2 regions of the uncultured Acetatifactor sp. genome follow, and region 2 is predicted to be linked to the other one. Evidence: a T-box and tRNA genes for the amino acid it is inferred to sense, from the RefSeq annotation. Region 2 holds a T-box; the other holds one or more tRNA genes.
What was found. A T-box is a leader RNA that pairs with one kind of tRNA and senses whether it is charged. The one in region 2 lies ahead of metG (methionine--tRNA ligase), so its partner is inferred to be a tRNA-Met.
Positions count from the first base shown of each region.

Region 1 (7,434 bases), on a different contig from region 2:
GAGCTTGGGCTGATAATACTCCAGCAGACGGATGCATGCCGCATCCTTGTCATGGCTCTTTACTCTATAGTATCTCTGGGACACCAGAGGGATGGTCAGCTCTTTTGCCGCCACCCGCACCAGCCTGGCGTCCTTCTGGAACCGGTTTGCGATCTCCAGGATGGGCTGGGGCATGGTAGCGGAGAACAGGGCCGTCTGGTGGGCGTTGGGAACCTCACCCAGTATCAGCTCCATGTCCTCCCGGAAGCCCATGTCCAGCATCTCGTCCGCCTCGTCCAGGACTACCATGTTCACGTAGTCAAGCTTCATGGTACGGCGGCGCATATGGTCCATCACGCGCCCGGGGGTGCCCACCACAATCTGTACGTCCTTCAGCCCCCTGATCTGCTTGCTGATGTCCTGTCCGCCATAGACGGGCAGCACCTTGATGCCGTGCATGAACTTGGCGATATTGCGGATCTCCTCCGCCGCCTGCATGGCCAGCTCCCTGGTGGGGCAGAGGATGATGGTCTGGAGCTTGCGCAGGTCAGGGTCAATCTTCTGCAGGGCGGGGATGGCGAAGGCCGCCGTCTTGCCCGTGCCTGTCTGGGCCTGTCCGATGATGTCCTCGCCGTCCAGCAGGTAGGGGATGGCCTGCACCTGGATAGGGGTCAGCTTCTCGAAGCCCATCTCCCGCACGGCCCGCACGATGCGGTCGTCCAGAAGGGGCTCGATGGAAGCCAGGCTGGCGGAATCCACAGCCTCCTCCCCGCTGCCATCCGGCTTCGTCTCCGGCCTTGCGGCGACTGTATTCCCTTCCGCCGCAGCCCCGGTGTCCTCTGCCGCCATATCCTCTTCCTCCGCGGAAACTTCTTCCGTCTCTGCCTGGTCTGTATCTTCCGTATCCTCAAATCCGTCCGCCATATCCTCCTCGGACGCATCCCATTCCTCCGTGGCCTCTTCCCGGGGCTCGGCGTCCCCGTCTGCCACTTCCTCCGTCTCCGGCGCTGCGCCCTTCTCCGACGCCTCTTCCACGTCCTCCGGACAGGCTTCCGCGCTGTCTTCCCCACTCTCCGGCAGCTCCGCCGTATTCCGCTCTGCCTCTCCGGTCATCTGCGCTGCCTCTGCCTGCTCTTCTCTCTCCGCAGCCTCCTGCGTCTGTACCGCCTCATCCTGACGCTCCGTCAGCTTCTGCTCCGCCGACATCTCCTCAGTCGGCGCATTGTTCCATTCGTTCATTCTGAACCTACCTGACTTCCCTTTCCTCAAATCTACGCTGAAAATTTGCGCTGCCTACAGTATCTTCTCCATTCCGGTCTTCTGGGGCACAAGCCCGCAGCCCTCATAGAATCTCTTCGCGCCCTGATTGCACTCCCACACATTCAATGTCAGGTTATAGCAGCCCTCTCTTCTGGCAAACTCCAGCACATGCTCATACAGGCTCCTGCCTATATGTTTCCCTCTTAAGCCCTCGTCCACACATATATCATCAATATACAGCGTCCTGATATCCGTCAATATGTTGTCGTTAAAATGTTGCTGAAATACACAGAATGCATAGCCCACCACATATCCGTCATCGTCTACAGCAACGAATACGGGCTTTTTGTCATCGCATAAAATAGCCAGAAGCTCCTTGTCCGTATACTTTTTCGTGTCGCCCTTGAACAAATCCGGCCTCCCGTTGTGATGCACCGCCAGGACCTGTCCCAGCAGCCTGCCTATTCCTATCAGATCCCTTTCTTCCCCGCGTCTGATGACCATGATTTCTCCTCCGGAAAGCCTTTTACCCTGGGCCACATCCGGCCCTGTATGCAACCTGATGCGCACTTAAAAAGAATGCCGAAAACATTACATTTCCGAGCATTCTTTCTAGTAGCGAGAGGGGGATTTGAACCCTCGACACTGCGGGTATGAACCGCATGCTCTAGCCAACTGAGCTATCTCGCCATATTTGCAAAACGCTTTATTGCCTGTCCGCGCTGCCGACTTTGTTAGTATACAATGAGAAACGGATTTTGTCAACAAATTTTTTTCATTATTTTACTATTTTTTTCATTTTCATTTCATGCCGGGACGGCCTGCCGCAGACTTCCGCAGACCGTCCCGCACATCCTGCCCCAGTCAGGTCCTGGCGGCCCCGTCCACGGACAGGACCACGCCTGTGACGTAGCTGGCCATGTCGCTGGCCAGGTACAGGAAAGCGTTGGCCACGTCCTCGGGCTCGCCCACACGGCCCAGAGGGATGCCCGCAATGATGGGCTTGATGACCTCCTCAGGCAGCACTGCCACCATGTCCGTCCTGGTGACGCCCGGCGCCACGGCGTTCACGCGGATGTTGTCCTTGCCCAGCTCCCTGGCCAGGGACTTGGTCAGGCCGTTGACGGCGAACTTGGAAGCGGGATAGGCCACGCCGGAGGGCTGTCCGTAGAGGCTGACCATGGAGCTGGTGTTCAGGATGACGCCGCCCCCCTGCTCCTTCATCACCTTAGCCGCGGCCTGGGCACAGTTGAACACGGCGTTCACGTTCAACGCCATGGTCTTGGCGAAGTCTTCGGGCTTGTAGTCATAGATGCTCTCCCTGGCGGAGACGCCCGCGTTGTTCACCATGATATCCAGGCTGCCGAAGGTCTCCTTCACGGCGGCCACTGCCTTCTCCACCTCCGCGGGATCCTGCAGGTCAGGACACAGTCCTATCACCTTGTAGTCCGGATTCTCGGCCCGCAGCTTGTCCAGCGCCTTGTCCACGGTCTCCTGCCTGGAGCCGCACAGCGCCACCTTTGCGCCATTGTCCAGATACATCTTCACGATCGCGTAGCCGATGCCTCTCGTGCCGCCTGTGACCATGGCGGTCTTGCCTTTCAACAATTCCATTTTCAAATCCCTCCTGTTCCGTTTTTTCAATATCATACCCTAAATCCCATGCGCTCCGGCGCATATGGAATCAAAAGTCGGCGTAAATGTCCTTCCGGGTCACTATTATACAGATTCCCCGGGAAAAAGTCAATCGCTCCGCGGCAATCCGGCAAGCCCGCGTCCAGGCCCTGCCCCATTGCACTCACTCGCTGCCCTGACGGATCTCCGAGGGGGTCTGCCGGTAATAGCCGTGGAAATGCTGGTAGAAATAGTTCAGGTTGGAATATCCCACCCCCGCCGCGATGGCGGATATCTTCTCGTCCGTGTTCAGGATCCGCTCCCTGGCCACCTGCATGCGGTAGGCCATCAGGTACTCGGAGAATTTCATGCCGGTCTCCCGGATGAAGATTTGCCCCAGGTAGGTGGCGTTCATGCGGAATCTGTCGGCGATGCTCTTCAGGGACACATGCTGGCCGTATTCCATGGCCGTCATCATGACGATTTTCCGAATCAGAGGAGACAGTTCATCGTATGGGCGCTGCAGGACGGGATCGCGGCTCTCCTCCTCCCCCGCCGGCAGGGTGCCGTGGAGCTTTTCCACGATGATCTGCTCTATCCTCTTTAACAGCATCTTTTTGTCCACGGGCTTCAGCAGATAGTCCAGCGCGCCGCAGCGCAGGGCCTCGCAGGCGTATTCGAACTCGTCGTAGCCGCTCATCATCACATAGTTGGACTCGATCCCCATGCTGTTCAAATGGTTGATCAGCTCATGGCCGAATTCATCGCCGATCCGCACGTCCACCAGGCACACGTCCGGCTTCCAGTCCACCATATGGGATATGACCTCGGCGCAGCTCCTGGCCGTCCGCACCCGCCCGAAGCCCAGAGCCCTCCAGTCCAGGATCCTGCTGATCCCCTCCAGAACCGCAGGCTCGTCGTCCACTATCAGCAATGTATACATTTCCGTCCTCCTCTCCCGGGATTCCGGCCGCTTCCGGGCCGCGCCGCCGAAACGCCCTCCTGCCGTTCCCTGCCGGGACGGACAGCGTCCTTATGCCGTCCCTCCGCCCTCCGGCTTCCCGGCGCACTGTCCGTATCCCCCGGCAGACGCGGCGGGCAGGAAGACTGAGATGAAGAATCCCCCTTCCTCCCGGTTTCCGATTTCCATCCGGAACCCCTCCCGGTAGAAGTATCTCAGCCTCATATAGACATTGCGCAGTCCGATATCCGCCTCGGGGCTGTCGTTCCCCTCATACATGTTCCGCCGGATCTCCGGGAGCTTGTCCGGGGATGCCCCCGCGCCGTTGTCCATCATACGGATCTCCACGCCCCCGTCCCGCTCCCTGCCCGTGACGATCAGCAGATTGTATTCGCTCTCCCTGTCGAATCCATGGGCGAAGAAGTTCTCCGCCAGGGGCTGCATCCAGAAAACCACGGTCTTCCAGTCCCCCACCGCCCGCTCCAGCTCCAACTGGTAGACGAATTTGTCCCCATAGCGCATGGCCATGATTTTCAGATACATTTCCAGCAGCTCGAATTCCTCCCGCAGAAGGACGGACTCTTTTTTGTGCATCCTTGTGCGGTACAGCGTTCCCAGCATGGCAATGGCGTCCGCCGTGTCCCGGTCTCCCTGCACCAGTGCCTTGGAGCGCAGCATTTCCAGGGTGTTGTACAGGAAATGGGGGTTTATCTGATGCTGCAGGGCCCGCATCTGGGCCTCCTGCTGCTTCAGCTTCAGGATGTACTCTGTCTCTATATAGCCTTCCAGCTTCCTGCCCACATCCTGCAGGGCGGCTGCTATCATGTCGTACTCCGTCTCCCGGTGCCTGGCCGGAAGCGCCCGCTTCTGCATCCGGCCAAAGCGCCCGTCCTCCAGGTCGGAGAGCATGGCCAGAATCAGGGAGAGGAAATTAGCGTCGGACCGGATGCCCGCATAGCTGCTCAGAAGGATGGCCCCGTCGATCAGCAGCAGGGCCGCCAGCAGCACCGCCACCGCATAGCGGTTGTCCCACATGGCGGAAACGACGTCCTTCGCCACGATGTAGCGGTTGCCGCTCTGGCCGGACTCCATCTGCGCATAATATACCAGGCGGCCCCCTTCATCCCGGAACCACCCGCTCCTTTCCGGCCCCGGAATCGCCGTGACCATCCAGGTCTCCTGATAGCCCTCCAGGCCATTGTCCCACAGGACGGTGCCGTCTGCGTCCAGGATCGTCCAGGCGGCTCCGATGTCCGCTTCCGTGACATAGATGTCCCTGCTGCTGACTTTGAATTCCATGGTGCCCATGATCCGCCCCATGTCCCGGGGATCCCTGACGGAGCACACGGCTACAGGGATGTCCCCGGAATCCGCCTCCGCGTCCGCGTCAAAGGACAGGCACACGTCCATGTTCTGGAGCCATATGGTCTTTGCACCGCTGTCCGAGCGCAGCGTCACGCTCCTGATCCTGTTGCGGTTATTGAAGAGGATGTTCTTGATATCGGCCGGTATATACCGGATCTGGGAGGCTGTGCCCAGGCTGTTCTCCCGGCGCAGGCTGATGTACTCCGCCTCGCTCCGGGCCTGGAACAGGACGGCCAGATCCTCCATGAGCCTTTCGTTGCCGTAAAGGTTGTTGACATATTCCGTCGCCCACTCCTGGATATTCGCCAGCTCCTGCTCCCGCTCCAGAAAACGGCTCTGCGCCTCATTCCCCATGGCGGCCATCCAGGTATTGACGAAAAAGGCCGTCATCCCCAGGAACACCGCTGTGCTCATCACCAGCAGAACAGCCACTGTCCCCCAAAATTTCCTCCGGTATATCCGATAGCCGAACAAAGCGCCATGCTGTCTGTCCATACGGCTCCCCTCTCCCTGAGGCCTGCGCCCCCTGACCTGCGGCAGCGGCCGCTCCCACATCCGCCGCTCTCCCATATCTTTTCCGTAAACCACAAAAACCTGCAGGGCTCTCGGTCAGAGCCCGCAGGGATTTGTTTTACACTTTCTTATTCGGTCTGCGCATTACTTGAAGAACTCGTCAATCTGCTTCTGGGCCTCTGCGATGATGGTGTCCAGACCGGCGCCCTTCAGCTCCTCGATGCACCGGGGAACTACCTCCTCAGGATCGGACGCGCCTGTCAGCAGGTCGTATTTGTACTTGTCCCATACGGTATTCACCGTGGATACCTCGTTCTGGATATTGGTGATGTCCAGAGCGAATCCGAGGCAGGTGGAAGGCACGGCCTCTTCGTTCTGCTTCTTTACCTCATCCCACTGGTTGGGGTCTGTCCCCACCTGGTTGCTCATGATGAAGAATGTGCCCTGGGTGTAGCTGGGCCATACCCAGTCATCGCGCAGCCTGTTCACGAATCCGTCCTCTGTGTACTCGAAGTGGTTGCCCTCGATGCCGTATGCGCACATGTCGCGGAATTTGCTGTCCGTGTTCATCAGCTGCAATACCTTCAGGGCCTCCTCCTTATAGTTGGAGTTCACGGAGATGGCGTTCATGGAACCCTGGATGGTCTCTGTGGTGTAAATGGGGCCGAACACCTTGTTGACGATGTACTTGTCAATGCCCTGGCCAACTGCCCAACCGGCCGCGGCGCTGGGCCATCCCTGAGCGTTGCCGAACATATGTCCTTTTCCGCTGTCCGTCATGACGTTGGCATCGGGATTGATGATGCCCGCGGTGTACCAGCTGTGCAGGAGCTTCAGGTTCTCCATGATATCTTCCTGCTCCAGCGTGCATACAACCTGACGGGACTCGTCGTCAAGCTTGACACCGATGGACTGGATGCCGCCTGCAAGTCCGTCATAGTTGTTGAAGAATCCGTTCCACAGAGAGCCCTGATCCAGCTGAATCGGATAGAAGGACTTGCCCTCCGCTTCCTTGATCTCACGGACTATGGGATCCAGAGCCTGCATGGAATCGATTGTGGTCATATCGATATTATACTTCTGTACATAGGTGTCGTCAATATAGTAGAACTGAGTCAGGGAAGAATCCTTATAGGTAGGAACCGCGTACACCTTCCCGTGTATCTGTGTACCGGACCAGAGCTGCTCCGGAATGAAGCTGTAAAGCTCCGGCGTCACGCTCTGCACCAAGTCCGTGATGTCCTCAAAAGCGCCAAGGTTCACGAATTTGCTGTAATTCGTGTTGTTGGTGAACATCAGGTCGAAATATTCGCCCGTATTCACGATGGTGTTCATCTTTGTGTCATACTGATCCCATGCGGCGATCTTCACGTCCAGCCTTACGCCGATCTTCTCCTCGGTGTAATCGCTGATCTGGGCGATGTTCTCCTCAAAATCGTCTGCAGGCGTACCGCCTACCGTCCAGTAGACCAGCGTGGGCACTTCGCCGCTGCCGCCCTCTGCCTCCTGGCTGCTCTCTGCCTCAGAAGACTCCTCAGGCGCCTCCTCGGATGACTCCTCTGCAGAAGACTCCTCAGCAGAAGACTCTTCCGCGGAAGACTCTTCCGCGGAAGACTCCTCTGATGCCCCCCCTGAAGCCTCGGTGCTCTCCGATCCGCCATCGCCACCGCAGCCTACCAGCATGCCGGCCGTCATGACTGCAGTCAGGCCCAATGCAAGGATCCTGCTTAAGCTTTTCTTTT
Region 1 is NZ_CAPDXS010000045.1:18,413-25,846, reverse strand. It holds gene Q2B33_RS09750 (DEAD/DEAH box helicase) at 1-1,218, opposite strand, end outside; gene Q2B33_RS09745 (GNAT family N-acetyltransferase) at 1,273-1,743, opposite strand; tRNA gene Q2B33_RS09740 (tRNA-Met) at 1,856-1,929, opposite strand; gene Q2B33_RS09735 (SDR family NAD(P)-dependent oxidoreductase) at 2,104-2,853, opposite strand; gene Q2B33_RS09730 (response regulator) at 3,038-3,796, opposite strand; gene Q2B33_RS09725 (sensor histidine kinase) at 3,887-5,767, opposite strand; gene Q2B33_RS09720 (ABC transporter substrate-binding protein) at 5,837-7,434, opposite strand, start outside.
Region 1: it encodes a tRNA-Met, which carries the amino acid that the T-box ahead of metG (methionine--tRNA ligase) is inferred to sense. The anticodon was not compared.

Region 2 (7,434 bases):
GTTCTCCGAAAAGATGCCGGAACCGCCCGCGGGATGGAAGAGCTCCAGGGGGCTGCCGGAGGCGGACTCTGCGCCCAGGACGATGTACACATGGCTCCTGGGGGCACAGATATGCCCGTCACAGCCGTCCGAGGTACAGACGATCTTCTCCATGGAATCCTCGGAGACGACCACCGACCGGCTGGAGAGGTTTTTGTATTTTCCGGCGATGTAGGCGTCCAGGGCCTTTGCGAATTCTATGTACTGCTTCTGGTCCGTGTCCTGGATGGCTCTGCCTGCGGGCACATCGCCGCAGGGGATGACAGGCAGAGGCCCCTTGCCCCTGCCTACATGGCGGTCCATGAACAGGGCGTTCTCCGCGGCGGCCCTCAGCACCGTCTCCGCGGCGCTGCCGGAGCATTCCGCCATGGAAGAGAAGCCGTATACGCCGTTTTGGTAGACCCTGGCGCTGATGCCGCAGCTCTCTGCGCGTTCATTTCCGGTGAGGTTGCCCTGCACCAGGCTGACCCGGCGGCTGCGGCTTTTCTGTTCCCTCAGCTCGGTGTGGGCACCGGTGGGAAAGAGGGATTTCTTATCTGAGACATGATTTTCCAGCACTTTTGTTTCCTCCGTTTTTGATTGTGATACAGGTATTATAGCAGATTCGGAAGCGGTTGGGGCACATGGGAGGAAATCTTAAGAATTTCTTCGCCGTAGATTTTTGGATCGTCAGGTAAAAAACAGCTTGTCGAAAGGGTGTTTTTGTGTTATGGTAAATACAGAGTTCAAAAAGTGTACGGCGCCCGGCGGGAGTGGGTCTTCATTTCCGGCTGAGGCATCTAAGTTCATTATTGTATCGGCTTTTCGCCAATGAATCAAGCAAAATGAAAACAGGACACTGACAGGCGGAAAGCGTTTCTCCTGTCTGATGTCGGAACAGGAGGAGACAGGATGGACAGCAGGGGGGAGCGGCAGGAGTCTGCGCAATTCCAGGCGGTGGCTGCGGATTCGAGAGCGGCACATGAGGAGGCAGAAGAAAGAGGAAAGTACAATGAACACAACCGGGATGTAAACAGCAAGAGCATCTTCAAGAATCGGGTTCTATGCGCCCAGTTCCTCAGGGATAATTTTGATATGCCGTTACTGAAGGCGGTACAGCCGGAGGACATTGAAGATATTTCCGAGAGGTATCTTCCCTATCTTGGGACTGAATTTGCGTCTGATTCCGTGAAAAAGATCCGGATTCTGGACATTGGGAAGGAGGGAGATCCGCCGTTCTTTGTTTCACTGATTGAACACAAAAGCCTGGTGGACTATGACGTGCCCATGCAGCTATTACGGTATATGGTGTGCATATGGACGGAGTACCGACGGCAGAAGGAGGCGGAAAAGGAAGGCAGTACCGGACGGAAAGGCTTCCGCTATCCGGTGATCATGCCCGTGGTATATTACGAGGGCAAAGAGAAGTGGACTGCAGGCATGCATCTGAGCGACCGGATCGGGGACAGCCTGGGGCGGCCGGAATGGATTCCCGATTTTCGCTATGAAGTCATCGGAATCCATGCATACAGCAATCAGGAGCTTTTGGAACGGGGAGATGAGATGTCTCTCGTGATGTTGATAAATAAGATACAGGACACAGAGGATCTGGAGCGGTTCATCCGTATCCCGGCAGATGAGGTGAATCGGATCGTCAGGGACAGCCCGGGGCATGTGGTGGACGTGCTGGTGTCTGTCATGGAAAGCCTTTGCTTCAAGATAGATGCCTCTACAGAGGAACGGAGGCAGTGTGTCCGGAAAGTGAGGGAGCGGGAGATGGGGTATTTGTTTGAGAATATGGAAAAGATAAGTATTCAGGAGATGCGCAGGAAGGCGGAAGAGCAGCGCAGGGAGGCAGAGGAGCTGCGTAGGAAGACGGAAGAGCAGCGCAGGAAGGCGGAAGAGCAGCGCAGGGAGGCAGAGGAGCTGCGTAGGAAGACGGAAGAGCAGCGCAGGAAGGCGGAAGAGCAGCGCAGGGAGGCAGAGGAGCTGCGCAAGAAGACGGAAGAGGAGCGCAGGAAGACAGAGGAGCAGCGCAAGCGGGCTGAAATTGCGGAGGAAAAGCTCAGAGCAGCGGAAGAGCGTATCCGGCAACTAAAAGAACAAAAGACAGGATTGTAACTAAATATTACTAAATCTCTTGCAGTTTTCTCCATATAAGGGTAGAATAAATCCAAACAGGATGCCCTGAGAGGGGCTACGGCGGAAGATGACGTCGGCCTTAAGAGGCATCGGCACAAAAGACCGGTGTGGGCCAGAGGACGGAGGAAAACAGGAGGATAAAGAACCATGCGGACGACATTGCACATGCTCCATGAACAGAGCCCCACCCAGATGATGTCCTACATTCTCCAGACCAGGACAGGGAAGCTTGTGGTCATCGACGGAGGGAACCGGCAGGATGCCGGAAACCTGCTGGAGAAATTGATTGCGCTGGGCGGGCCGGAGCCCACTGTGGAGATTTGGCTGCTGACCCATCCCCATTTGGATCATGTGGATGCGCTTCTGGAGATTTTCTCCGGGCCCCATCCGCTGAAAGTAAAAAGTGTTTACAGCCATTTCCTGTCCTACGAATTCTATAAGGCCAACGACTTCCCGGGGTGCACGGACGCCAGCACCACGGAGGAGTTCAATGCTTTCGCGGCGGCCCATCCGGACCTCTGCCACAGGCTGGAGAAGGGGCAGCGCTTCCTGATAGATTCCATGGAGATCAGCGTGCTCCATGTGCCGGAGGGGGAGACGATTCCACTGAACGTGATCAACAATTCCTCCGTGGTATTCCGGGTGGACGCGGAGGGGCAGCGGATCCTCTTCGTGGGGGATCTGGGCGAGGAGGCGGGGGACAGGGTGCTGGAGACCGTCCCGGCACAGGAGCTTCACGCGGATTTCGTGCAGATGGCCCATCACGGGCAGAACGGGGTAAAGAAAAGCTTCTACCAGGCTGTGGCCCCCAGGGCATGCCTCTGGAACACGCCCGACTGGCTCTGGAACAATGACGCGGGGAACGGATTCGATACCGGCCCCTGGAGGACAGTGGAGGTGAGGGGCTGGATGGAGGAGCTGGGCGTCCGATGCCATTTCGTCAGCAAGGACGGAGAGCAGACGATATGCCTGCCCTGCCGTCTTGACTGAAAGAAGCCTGGAAAGCCTCTTGGGGTGCTTCCCGCTGAAGCCCTATAAAATCGCCTTCAGCTTCTCCGTCTCTTCCTCTATGGCCGCCTTATCGATTCTCCGGAACAGGATTTCCACCTCCGGAAGCCGATGGCCGGCAGGGACGGACTGCTTTTCCCAGCGGTTTGTCACCCCTAACCAGCCGCAGACCTTCTCCGAGGAGAAGGGAAGGAAAGGGGCCAGCAGCACGGCCAGGTTCCCGACGATCTGCACGCATTGGTAGAGGGTGTCCTCGCAGGCCTTCCTGTCGGCAGTCCTGGCGATCCAGGGCTGTCTGGCATCGAAGAACTTGTTGGCGCTCCTGACGAAATCGAATATCCGCTCCAGGGCATCCTTGAAAGAGCCTTTCTCAATCAGCCTACCCACTGACGCATACAGCTCCCCGATCTGCCTGTGGATTTCAGGGTCGGCCTTTCCATCCGGCACAGTGCCGTCCAGGTACTTTTCAATGAACGCCAGGGAGCGGTTCACGAAATTTCCGTAGCCCCCGAGCAGCTCCCCGTTGTGGCTGTGGACGAATTCCCGCCAGGAGAAATCCGCGTCCTTCTTCTCCGGGCCGTTTGCCAGGAAGAAATAGCGGATGGAGTCGGCTTCGTAGCGCGCCAGCAGGTCTTTCACCCAAATGGCATAGTTCTGGCTGGTGGAGATTTTCCGCCCCTCCAGGGTCTGGTACTCGCTGGACACAATCCTGTCCGGCAGATGCCATCCCCCGCCGCTGCCCAGCAGAAGGGCAGGCAGGATAATGGTGTGGAAGGGGATGTTGTCCTTTCCGTGGACATAATAATGGATGGCGTCATCGCCCCAGAGCGCCCCAAAGTCCGCGCCCCGGTTTTCCGCGGCTGTCCTGCTGGCGGAGAGATACCCCAGCACGTTCTCCGCCCAGATATAGATGGTCTTGCCCTCATAGCCCTCTCTGGGGACCGGTATCCCCCATTCCAGGTCTCTGGTCAGGGCCCGGTCCCGCAGGCCCTCCCGGATATATCTGTTCGTGAAGGCAGCGGCATTTTTCCGCCATTCGGGATGTGCGTCCACCAGGGCCTGGAGCTGCCTCTCCAAACGGGAGATGGCGATATAGAGATGCTTCGCTTTCCGGAAGCCCACGGGCTTCCCGCAGGACGCGCAGACCGGATCCACAAGGGCCTCCGGCTCCAGCACCGTGCCGCAGGCATCGCACTGATCGCCCCTGGCCTCCTTCCCGCACCGGGGACATTTCCCCAGCACGAAGCGGTCTGCCAGAAAAGAGCCGCAGTCCTGGCAATAGGCCTGTGGGGCTTCCTTTTCGTAGATATACTCGCTCTCGTACAGTTTTCTATGGAATTCCGTCACAAAGCTCCTGTGCTCCGCAGAGGAGGTCTTCGTATACACATCATAGCTGAAGCCCAGCCTCTGAAAGCAATCCGTAAATTCCCCATGATAGAAATCGCTGATTTCCCGGGGCGTCCTGTTCTCCTGTTTTGCCCGGATGGCCACGGGCGTCCCGTGGCAGTCGCTTCCGGACACGAAGTACACATTGTCCCCCGCCGCCCTGTGGTATCTGGCCAATACGTCCCCGGGCAGCAGCCCCGCGATATGTCCGATGTGCAGGGAGCCGTTTGCGTAGGGCCATGCCCCGCCGATCAATATATTCTTTCCCATGTTCCTTACCTCGTTTCTGAATTTATACTGCATGTCATGGAAGATTTCGTCCTTTTGTCCTCACATCATTTTCTCCATCAAAAAAGCCCTCCTCTCTGAAAAATTTCTTTTTCAGGGACGAGAGCTTAAGGCCTGAGCTTCGTGTTACCACCCTAAATTCGCCCATGCCTCACGACTTGGGCCTCATCGGCTGCGGACGAGAAATGACTCATCGATAGCCTGGCACTGTAACGGGTGCGCCCGTCGCAGCCTTGGCCCAGGGGGCTTCGGTGCGCGGCTCCGAGACCATGTTCGGCGGTTCCTTCAGTGCCTGTTCTCACCCCTCCAGGCTCTCTGTGACCTATCTAACCGCGTACTCTTCTCTTCACAGCCTTTTTTTGTCTGTATGGAAAAGCATACCCCTGATTCGCCGGTTTGTCAACCTTTTTTCTGAAGTCAGGCGGAAGTCAGGCGGAAGTCGGCGAAATTGACGGGCCGCGGGAAAAGGTATATGATAATATCGGGAGGAAAGACGGACATGTACAAGATTGCAATCTGCGACGATGAGGACGCGCTGATCAAGGAGCTGAAAGACGGCTTACAGAGATACGCGGCAGAGACGGGAAAGGAGTTCTGCTATTTCGCCTTTCATGACGGAGGCGAGCTGCTGCAGGCATATCAGCCCGATTACGACCTGATATTCATGGACATAAAGATGGAAAAGCTGGACGGCCTGAAGACCGCGGAGCGAATCCGCCGGATGGACAGCGCGGTGGGGCTGATTTTCCTGACTTCCCTGAAACAGTATGTGTGGAAGGGCTATGAATACGGCGCGGTGAACTATCTGCTCAAGCCTGTGAAGTACAGCGTGCTGAAGATGGAGCTGGACCGGTATTTTGCACGTTACCAGGGAAAAGAGGAGCCATATCTGCATTTTGCCAATGACAGCGGCAAGTACAGGGTACCGTACAAAAGCATACGGTACGCCGAGACGGAAAGGCGCAATGTTATGGTGCACTTCGAGGATCGGGAGCAGGTGGTCTACAAGAACATGAAGGAGATTTCCGCCCTGCTTTGCTCTCAGCCCCAGTTCGCCCGCAGCCACCAGAGCTTCGTGGTGAACCTGTCCTACATCAAAGGCATCGAGGGGCTGGAGGCGATCCTGACCACCGGAGAGCGCATCCCCATCAGCCAGCCCAGGCGCAAGGACTTCATGGTGAGGATGGCGGACTACTGGGGGGACATGCTGTAAGGCCCGGCCCGGAATCTGCAGCCAGAGGAGATTAGGGAGTCGGGAACCTGCCCACCGGAGATTAGAATCTGCGCTCCTGGTATTAGAATCTGCGTCCTCCCTTGTATCTTTTTCCGGAAGGGATATGATGTGCTTAGAATCTTAAACCAGGAGGAACTGATATGACGATTTTAAGAGCATCCCATCTGAAAAAATACTATGGCAGGGACGAAAGCCTCGTGAAGGCCCTGGACGATGTGAGCCTGTCCGTGGAGAGCGGGCAGTTCGTGGCGATCATCGGTACATCGGGCAGCGGAAAGTCCACCCTGCTGAATATGCTGGGGGGCCTGGACGCCCCCACTTCCGGCGCGGTGCAGGTAGAGGATGAGAGCATGGAGAAGATGACGGAGGAACAGCTCACGGTGTTCCGCCGCAGGCGAATCGGCTTCATCTTCCAGAACTATAACCTCATCCCCTATCTCACGGCCTACGAGAACATCGTGCTGCCCCTGCGCCTGGACGGGAAGCAGGAGGACAAGGCGTTCCTGGAGGAGATCGTGCGCTTCCTGGAGCTGGACGGGAAGCTGGCAAATTACCCCAGCCATCTTTCGGGAGGCCAGCAGCAGAGGGTGGCCATCGCAAGAGCCCTGGTGTCCAAGCCCGCGATCATCCTGGCGGACGAGCCCACGGGCAATCTGGACAGCCGCACCAGCGATAAGGTGATCGACCTGTTGAAGACCACCAGCGGGAAATTCCGTCAGACCATCGTGATGATCACCCACAATCAGGAGATCGCCCGGAAAGCGGATGTGCGGATACGCATCGAGGACGGCAGAATCCAGGCACAGGAGGTGGGGGCATGAGGGGCGGAAAAGTGACGGGGAGGATGATTTCCGATATGGCCAGGGAGAGCCTGCGGGCCAGCCGCATGCGCAATGCTTTCGTGGCGGTGACGATTGCCCTGGCCTCTGCCCTGCTGACGGCCATCTTACTGTTCGCCCTGGGCCAGAAGGAGCTGGAGCGGGAGGCCCTGTCCCACAGACAGCAGGTGAGCTACTATGAGCTTGCCCCGGAACAGATGGAGCTGCTGGAAGGGGATGGGCGCATCGCGTATCAGATACAGGTGAAATCGGGCATCCTCTCGGAGACAGAGGGCTTCGGCGTGGTCCCCCGCTATGTCAGCGGGCTATCGAACGAAATCCAGGCGGGGGAGCTGGAGAGCGGCAGGCTGCCCGAAGCGCCGGACGAAATCGCGGTCCAGGGCGCCATGCTGGAAAAGATGGGACTGCCGCCGTCTGTGGGCAGCAGCCTGTCCCTGACCTTTTATGACGGAAGCGAAGAGACATTCACCGTGACGGGCATCCTGAAAGGCGGCGAAGAGACGAAGCAGTTCAATGTAT
Region 2 is NZ_CAPDXS010000048.1:11,603-19,036, forward strand. It holds gene Q2B33_RS10160 (TldD/PmbA family protein) at 1-597, opposite strand, end outside; gene Q2B33_RS10165 (Rpn family recombination-promoting nuclease/putative transposase) at 931-2,139, shown strand; gene Q2B33_RS10170 (ComEC/Rec2 family competence protein) at 2,308-3,150, shown strand; gene metG (methionine--tRNA ligase) at 3,193-4,857, opposite strand; T-box leader at 4,935-5,201, opposite strand; gene Q2B33_RS10180 (LytTR family DNA-binding domain-containing protein) at 5,342-6,055, shown strand; gene Q2B33_RS10185 (ABC transporter ATP-binding protein) at 6,217-6,897, shown strand; gene Q2B33_RS10190 (ABC transporter permease) at 6,894-7,434, shown strand, end outside.